DNA from 2 places in the Lactobacillus sp. ESL0261 genome. Region 1 is predicted to be linked to the other one. Evidence: riboswitches for the same ligand, from Rfam matches in the RefSeq annotation. Region 1 holds a riboswitch; the other holds the start of a gene.
What was found. Region 1 has a riboswitch for FMN ahead of F5ESL0261_RS04880 (ECF transporter S component). Riboswitches for the same ligand answer to the same signal wherever they lie in the genome.
Positions count from the first base shown of each region.

Region 2: another riboswitch for FMN. It lies ahead of ribD (bifunctional diaminohydroxyphosphoribosylaminopyrimidine deaminase/5-amino-6-(5-phosphoribosylamino)uracil reductase RibD); the one in region 1 lies ahead of F5ESL0261_RS04880 (ECF transporter S component).

Region 1 is NZ_REHN01000006.1:309,192-313,407, forward strand. It holds gene F5ESL0261_RS04865 (ScpA family protein) at 1-313, shown strand, start outside; gene scpB (SMC-Scp complex subunit ScpB) at 303-911, shown strand; gene F5ESL0261_RS04875 (pseudouridine synthase) at 911-1,630, shown strand; FMN riboswitch at 1,660-1,774, shown strand; gene F5ESL0261_RS04880 (ECF transporter S component) at 1,857-2,543, shown strand; gene F5ESL0261_RS04885 (LysM domain-containing protein) at 2,648-3,139, shown strand; gene cmk ((d)CMP kinase) at 3,179-3,853, shown strand; gene rpsA (30S ribosomal protein S1) at 3,927-4,216, shown strand, end outside.
Region 2 is NZ_REHN01000002.1:191,201-195,416, reverse strand. It holds gene ribA (GTP cyclohydrolase II) at 1-284, opposite strand, end outside; gene F5ESL0261_RS01385 (riboflavin synthase) at 296-901, opposite strand; gene ribD (bifunctional diaminohydroxyphosphoribosylaminopyrimidine deaminase/5-amino-6-(5-phosphoribosylamino)uracil reductase RibD) at 886-1,947, opposite strand; FMN riboswitch at 2,068-2,201, opposite strand; gene F5ESL0261_RS01375 (hypothetical protein) at 2,308-2,502, opposite strand; gene F5ESL0261_RS01370 (aspartate/glutamate racemase family protein) at 2,651-3,397, opposite strand; gene F5ESL0261_RS01365 (UDP-N-acetylmuramoyl-L-alanyl-D-glutamate--2,6-diaminopimelate ligase) at 3,411-4,216, opposite strand, start outside.

The DNA.
Region 1 (4,216 bases):
AATTACTTCTACTGAATTAGCTAATACTTTTATTATTATTTTACAAAGACTGAAAATCAGACAGCCTGATATTGTTTCAGTTGAAGTAAAGGAAACTTCCGTCAAAGAAATGAGTACTTTCTTGCAAGAGGAATTGGCACGAAACAAGCGGTTAAGTTTTTTTGCCTGTTGTCAAAAAATGAAAACTTTATCTGATGTTATTGGTATGTTCCTTGCACTGCTTGAACTTTGTAAAAAACAGAAAATTCGGGTAAAACAAAAGAGGATGTTTGGTGACCTGAACTTGGAAAGAGTTGGTAGTAATGATAAGTAAAATGGCGCAGTTAGAAGCGTTATTATATGTTGCCGGCGATAATGGCATTGAAAGCAGCAACTTATGCGAACTTTTGCAGGTTGGCAAACCTGCATTGCGAGAAATAAGCAAAAATTTACGAGAAAAATTACAAAAAAATCCTGATTCAGGATTACAAATCCAACATCTTAATGATGTTTACAAATTGACAACTAGACCAGAAGTTAGTAAAACAATCGAAAATTTTTTTCAAAAAGATTTATCAAAGAGCTTAAGTCAATCGGCATTGGAAATACTATCTATTATTGCTTATCGGCAACCAATTACACGTGTAGAGATAGATGACATCAGAGGCGTAAATTCATCTGGGGCTCTGCAAACTTTAATCTGGCGTGGATTAGTTAAAATTAATGGAAAAAAAGATGCGCCGGGTCATCCTAATTTATATGTAACAAGTGAGTATTTTTTGCAATACTTTGGGTACCAAAGTTTGGCTGATTTACCATTAATAGAAGATTTCGAAGATGATAGCATTAATAGTGAAGGTGAAATAGATTTGTTTGCAGCTAAAGGACAAGCTGATAAAAATATTGCAAAAACTCAAAAAGGAGCAAAATAATGGTTTTAGAACGGTTGCAAAAGGTAATTGCTGAGGCAGGAATTGCTTCCAGGCGCAAGGCTGAAAAAATGATTTCTGAAGGTCGAGTCACTGTTGATGGCAATGTAGTAACTAAACTGGGTACTAAAGTGGATACTTTTAGTAATATTACGGTTGATGGTGAGCCCATTGAAAGAGAAAGTTTGCATACTTATCTCTTTTACAAGCCTAGAGGAGTGGTCTCAACTGCAAATGATGATAAGGGGAGAAAAACAGTTGTCGATTATTTTAAAGATTTGCCTTATCGACTATATCCAATCGGCAGACTAGACTATGATACTTCTGGATTACTTTTAATGACTAATGATGGTGAACTGGCCAATTTATTGATGCATCCGCGAAACAATGTAGCCAAGGTTTATGTTGCCAAGATTTCTGGCATTTTGACGCCTGATGAAATCAGTCAGCTGAAGCATGGAGTTAAAATTGATCGTCATCGCTGTGCTCCTGCAAAAGTTAAGGTTATTAGGACTGATCGTAAAAAGGACAATCAAATAGTGCAATTGACAATTCATGAAGGTCAATATCATCAAGTAAAAAGAATGTTCAAGGCAGTTCACCACCAGGAGAAAAAATTAGCACGCGAGAAATACGCTTTTCTTACACTTGACTCTCTTATTTCAGGAACGTACCGAGAATTGTCTCATGAAGAAGTTGACAGATTAAAAAACGTAGATTAGTATAGTATGTGAAATTTGATAAATAAGTTTGTTGTCTTCATGGCAGGGTGAAAGTCCCGACCGGTGGTGTAAGTCCACGACCCACGCAAGTGGTGGAATCTATTGAGATACCGATAGTTAGAGTCTAGATGAAAGAAGACAGACTAAACTAAAAGCCAAGATCTTAAGCTTACTTTTACTCGGTCTGTTGCTAGGAGCAACAGACCGAGTTTTTTTGGAGGTAAGAATTTTGCAAAAGAAAAGCAGAAACAATTTAGTTAATATTTTGGCTTATACTTTAATTGGTACAATTGCCTATGTGTTAATGCTTTTGGAAATACCGTTGCCGATAACTAGTTTTTTAAAGTTTGACTTCTCGGATGTCGTAATCACAATTGGGACATTTTTATTCGGACCAGGACCTGGTATTTTTATTGCATTTGTCAGAATGCTGATTAATTTAATTTATAAAGGTTTTGCTTTACCTAGTTTGGTAGGACAGTCAGCAGCTTTTTTAGCTTCAATATCTTTTGCTTTGCCATTTTATTATTTAACAAAGAATATTAGCAAGGATGAGAAAAATTTTTCTAAAAAATATTTAAAACCAATTTTAGGTATTATTCTCGGTATTATAGCTATGGCATTTGTACTTTCTGTACTGAATGCATTGGTTTTAACGCCTTTTTATGCAGTAACTACTGTACCTAATTTGCCGACAATACATGGATATTCTGGTTTACTTTCTTTTACTGAAAAGGTTTACTTGGGTAAACTGCTACACATTCCATCAATGAGTGCATATATTTTTGGCATTATAGTTCCATTTAACTTGTTAAAAGGAACAATCAATGGCGTCGTAGTTTATTTACTATTTGAAACTGTTCTGAGAACTTTCAAACCTTTTGTAAGGAAAAATTTTAATCTTAGAAATTAAATCTTAAAAATATTGTAAATCGGTCTAGTAAATGACCGATTTTTTTGTCCACTTAAATGTTAAATATGCTAAAATTAAACAGGTTAGGTAAGGAGGTTTTTCAGATGAATAATAACTCAAAAGAACCATATCAGCATTATAAGCGTCCAAAAAAGTCGAGAGTAGAAACTTATTCTTCCGTATCAAAAGGCTGGATTGCTTTGATAATTCTGATTGTAGTTATTCTTATCGGTCTTGTTCCTGTGGTTCATAATTTGGCATCAAACAATGGTTCAAACGAAAAAGCAGTTGAAGTACGTAAAGCTGCCAGAAAAGAAAATACTAAGAAAAAAGATACTAATAAAAAGGCTACGGTTCAGCCTGTAAAAAGTAAAGAAACCAAAGCCAAGGCTAAAACAAAGACAAAATCATCTAAAAAAACTCCAAAAAAGCCTAAAAAGAAACATGTTGTGATTAAACAATATGTCGTACAAGAAGGGGATTCCTTGACTAGTATTGCCCGCCATTTTAACATTTCAGTTGGCCAATTGGCAGAGTTGAATCAACTTGATCCCAATAGCCAGGTGGATACAGGACAAACTTTACGAATTAGATAATTTAGAAAGGACAGGGACTTAAGTCCCTTTTTTATTGGAATGCAAATAGCAATTGATGGTCCAGCTTCAGCTGGAAAAAGTACTGTAGCAAAAATTATCGCCCATAAGCTTAATTTTACATATATTGATACGGGGGCAATGTATCGGGCTTCGACTTGGATTGCACGAGAAAATAACATTGATTACGGCAATGAAAAAGGTATTTTAACTGCCATTGATCATGAAAAAATTGAATTTAAATTTAAAAATAGTCAGCAAAAAATATATGCTGGTAATAAAGATATTACTCAGGCAATACGTACTCCTGATATTTCTGCCAATGTTTCTCAAGTTTCGGCATTAGCCGGAATCAGGGAAAAAATGGTCAGTCTGCAAAGGCAAATGGCCGGCAAAATGGACGTTGTGATGGATGGACGTGATATTGGAACTACGGTTTTGCCCAACGCTGCAGTAAAGATATTTTTGGTTGCTTCAGTTCATTCTCGCGCTGAAAGAAGAATGCTAGATTTTAAAGAAAGAGGGATTAAAACTAATCAGTCTCTTGAAGAAATTGAGCACGATATTTCAGAAAGAGATTATAAGGACTCACACCGAAAAATTTCACCATTAAAAAAGGCACAAGATGCTATTGAAATAGACACTACTTCTATGAGTGTTGATCAAGTGGTAAATGCAATTTTATCAGAAATTAAAAAAAGTCAAAAAAAACTATAAAAAAAGGGTATAAAACAGTAGAAAAATATCAAACTTTCATTTAAAATTAGAGTATGATATTGGGAGGTAAATAATGTCAGAAAACAGTAATCAATTTTTAGATGCATTAAAGCAAATGCAAGGAGTTGAGGTCGGAGATATTGTAGATGTTGAAGTATTAGACGTTGAAGAAGGTCAAATCGATGTTGGTGTTGAAAATGCCGGTATTGAAGGTGTAATTCCTCGTCGTGAATACACTTCGGATCGCAACGTTGACCTACGTGAAGCAGTTAAGCCTGGAGATAAGCTCAAAGCTTTGGTTTTGAGAAAAGCTGGCGGTGACAAAGAAAACGGAGAATTCTTCTTCTCAGTTACCCGCTTAAA
Region 2 (4,216 bases), on a different contig from region 1:
GTGGAGTCAACACTAAGAGTAAAAGCCGTGCCAAAAGTATCGTTCGAGCCAGTTTCAATTGGTTTCAATTGCAGACGGTCGGCATACGCTTTGCTCATTGGTACGCATAATAATCCACGAGCCTTAGTAATCATCATATTAACCGCTTGCGGTGTAACCTTCTCTGCTAAGCCAATCATATCCCCTTCAGACTCACGTTGAGGCGAATCAGCGACAATAACTAATCCACCTTTTAACATATGCTGTAATACTTTTTGCATTTTTTCATTCAATTGTTCTGTCATTTTTTTCTCCATCAAAATTCTTTTTCCCAAGCCTGAATCTGCTTAACTGCGTAGCGACCAATCATATCCACTTCAATATTTGCTTTATCACCGACCTGATAATGTGCAAGCGTAGTATTTTGGATAGTATAAGGAATTAAACTTACTCCAAAATGATTATTCTCTGCCATCGTGACTGTTAGACTAATACCATCAATAGCAATTGATCCTTTTTCAACAATAAAGGGATCATAATTATGTGGTACTTGAAATTCCAATTCAATAGAATTTTCGTTTTCAACTCGTTTTACCAGCTCGGCTGTTGTATCAATGTGTCCTGCAACAATATGTCCATCAAGTTTGCCGTTTAGCTCTAGTGAGGGCTCCAAATTTACCAAGCTTCCTTTTTGCAACTTGCCTAGATTAGTTCTTCTCATTGTTTCTGGCATTACATCAACTGCAAAGTCTTCTTCGCTCCAGTCAGTAATGGTTAAACAAATGCCGTTCACGGCAATACTTGCTCCTAATGGCAAATCTGCTGGCGTTAATGCAGAAGCACAGATGCCCAATCTGGCATGTTGCGCGTTAATTTCTAAACGAGTAATGGTGCCTGTTGCCTGAATTATTCCTGTAAACATTCTTTTCTCCTCACGCGTATTCTGATATCTTGATTGAATCTCTTAACATCCAAAAGTTGATAGTCACTTTTGGTTGCTGCAGGCTGACCAAACACAGCTGGTAAACCGGTGCCGCCTAAAACTATTGGGGCTACGTACGTTACTATCTCGTCCGCCAAACCTGCTGCCACAAATTGAGCCTGTACATTGCTTCCACCTTCAACTAACAACGATTGAATTTCATGTTCAGCCAAAAGCCGGATTACCTTTTGGGGTGTCCATTTGCTAGCAGTATAACAGCACACATTTTCTCCAACATTTTGAGTTAAGTTTGTTTCACTCAGTAGCCAAATTTGACCGCGAGCTTTAAATAATTGGCTAGTAAAATCCAGCTGATTGGCATCCTTAGTTAACACAATCCTAATAGGAGGATGTGGTAAGTTTTTTATTCTGACAGTTAACAGCGGATTGTCGATGCGTAATGTGTTTGCGCCAATTAAAATAGCTTGATTTTGCAACCGCAATTTTTGTACATCTACTTGAGCCGCATCCCCAGTCAACATTGTTCTTCTTTTGTCTGCAGCATTAATTTTGCCATCAATGGACATTGCATATTTAAGCGTTACAAACGGTCTTTTTTGCTGATAAAAAAAGTTATACGCAACATTTAAACTTTCAGTGCCACCAATAACCTCAGTCTGCACCCCATGATTTTTAAGATATTTAATGCCTTTGCCTGCTACAATTTGATGAGGATCAACCTGACCGATAACCACTTTTTTGATTCCGGCTTCGGCTACTTTTTTGCAACAAGGTGGTTGTTTACCATAATGACTGCAAGGCTCCAAGGTAACATATAGAGTTGCTCCTTGCGCTTGTTTAGGATCGGCTAAGTGCGACAGTGTATTTACTTCCGCATGTTCTTTACCAAATTGATGGTGGTAGCCAGTTGCTAAAACCTGATCATCTTTAACCAAAACTGCACCAACTAATGGGTTTGTCCAAGTCATTCCCTGGGCTTTTAAAGCTTCTTGGACTGCCATTTGCATATAATCTCTATCCTGCACTATTTCACTTCCTAAGCATTAAAAAACCTCGTTGATAAAATCAACGAGGCTTATTTTTTTATTCATCAAATAAGATTTCAGCGAAGTTTAATAACGACGCGAGTTTTCTGCTTAATCTTGTTTGTTCTTCTCCCATCCAGACTTTAACTGTCGGTACTAGACTTGCACTAGTTCCACCGCAAAACGCGGGTCACGGACTTCAATCATTAATTGTCACCGTCGGTAAGGAATTACACCCTGCCCCGAAGAAACCGTATTCAACTGTTTTTAGTATAATATAGTTATGCCCTATCGGCAATAGCAATTTATTGTTTTATATAATTAAATACATGATAAGCTCAAACTTAAATAAATTATTCCTTAAAACTTCCAATCAGACAAATGGAGAGGAATATTATTGTTTTTACCAAAATATTTTTTAAAGGCAGTGCCAAATGACGAATGATCTTTAAGATGATTGCAATAAGCGTCTCTGATACTCAAAATTGTTGTCACTGCTAAATTAGTAGTGACAATTATCAGTATGCTAATAAATATATACAAAAGATATAGCATCTTAGCCCTCCTATTTTTAACTGTATTACTTTTATAATACACTACTACTTAGTGATAACATTGTCAACTTTTTTTGGCAAAATAAATAGACTAACAATCAAATTGATTACTAGTCTATTTTAATTTAATATGTAAAACTTACGTTTTATTAATACATATATTTCTCTATAGCTGTTCTTGGATCCATTCCCGCACGTATTTTCAGTTCCAGTTCAATTGCTACGTCAGCCAAGATTACCTGTGGATCGATAACATTATAAGGATGATCTGGAGCTTTTTCCTGAGCCAGCGACAATTCAGTACAGCCAAGTAAAATCACATTGCACCCATATTGATCATGCATTGTTTGCAATATGTGGTGGTAAAGTTCGCCATTAACCACACCTTTTTCCTTGATATTTGAATAAATCAGTTCAGTAACCATTGGCTGGATCTCAGATCCTCCAATTTCAACCTCACGCCCTACTTCTTTAATCTCATCTTCATACAAATGATCGTAAATTGATCCTTCGGTGGCAATTAAACCAATTTTTTTCTCTCGTGGATAATCGGTTATAAACTTATGAACAGCAATGCGCATCATATGCAAAAAAGGTATGTCTGTCAGTTTGGCCAAGTCATCATAACAATAATGAGCTGTGTTACATGGCATTACAAAAAAATCAGGCTTTAGTTGTGCTTGCTGGAGCACATCCTCACGCAAAGCAGTGAAAAAATTGGGTTGGTTGTGATCTTTGATATAAGCCGTGCGATCAGGAACTTGGGCATCGTTAACCAAAATATAATTTAAATAGTCCTGATCATTAGTAATTTTGATGCGGTGATTAATCATGCGAACAAAGCTCTCCGTTGCGATCGTACCCATACCGCCAATAATACTAAAAAAATGTTTCATTATACCTGCTTTTCTAACTTCTAAAGTGCTCTTTTTGTCCTTCAAGTTCATCAATTGCTTCTTGTGCAACTGTAATATCAGAGGGATAAGGAGTATCCACACCGCGCACTTTTTGAAAACCGTCCTCACCTTTACCACAGATTAGAACAATATCTCCTTTATTTGACATACTGATAGCATCATATATGGCCTTTTTACGGTCAAGTTCTATTGTCACATCAACTTTAGAATGATCAATGCCGGCATCAATTTCCTGTGCAATTTCTTTTGGATCTTCAAATCCAGGGTCATCAGTAGTTAAAAAAGCTTTATCCGCATATACATTTAAACTGTGACTAAAGCCAGGTCGACGGGACACTCCTTTATCACCAGGCGCACCTACAACAACAATGATTTTTGGATTATTAAATTCACGTTGCATAAAGCCCATAAGTGCCATCATGGAAGCTTCGTTATGTGCATAATCTACAACCACTACACCATGGTCTTTGGTCACTTCTGTCTGCATCCGTCCAGGAACTGTTACTTGACTAATTCCTTTAGCAGCATCGTCATGATCCATTCCGGCCAGTCCGGCTCCAATTACTGCAGCCGTACCGTTTGATTCATTAAAGTCACCCAGCATCTTTAACTGGTAATCACCAGCTATTTTAAGCTGCTTTGCTTTGTCACTGACACATAATACCTGAAATTTAGTCTGAGCCATATCAAGTTTTTCGGTTGCAAACCGAAAATCAATTGTCTGTTTTAGGTTCGGATTGCTAAATTTTTCGTCAGCAAACAAGTAGATACTGTCTGGATCAGTAGTAGTCGTGGCAG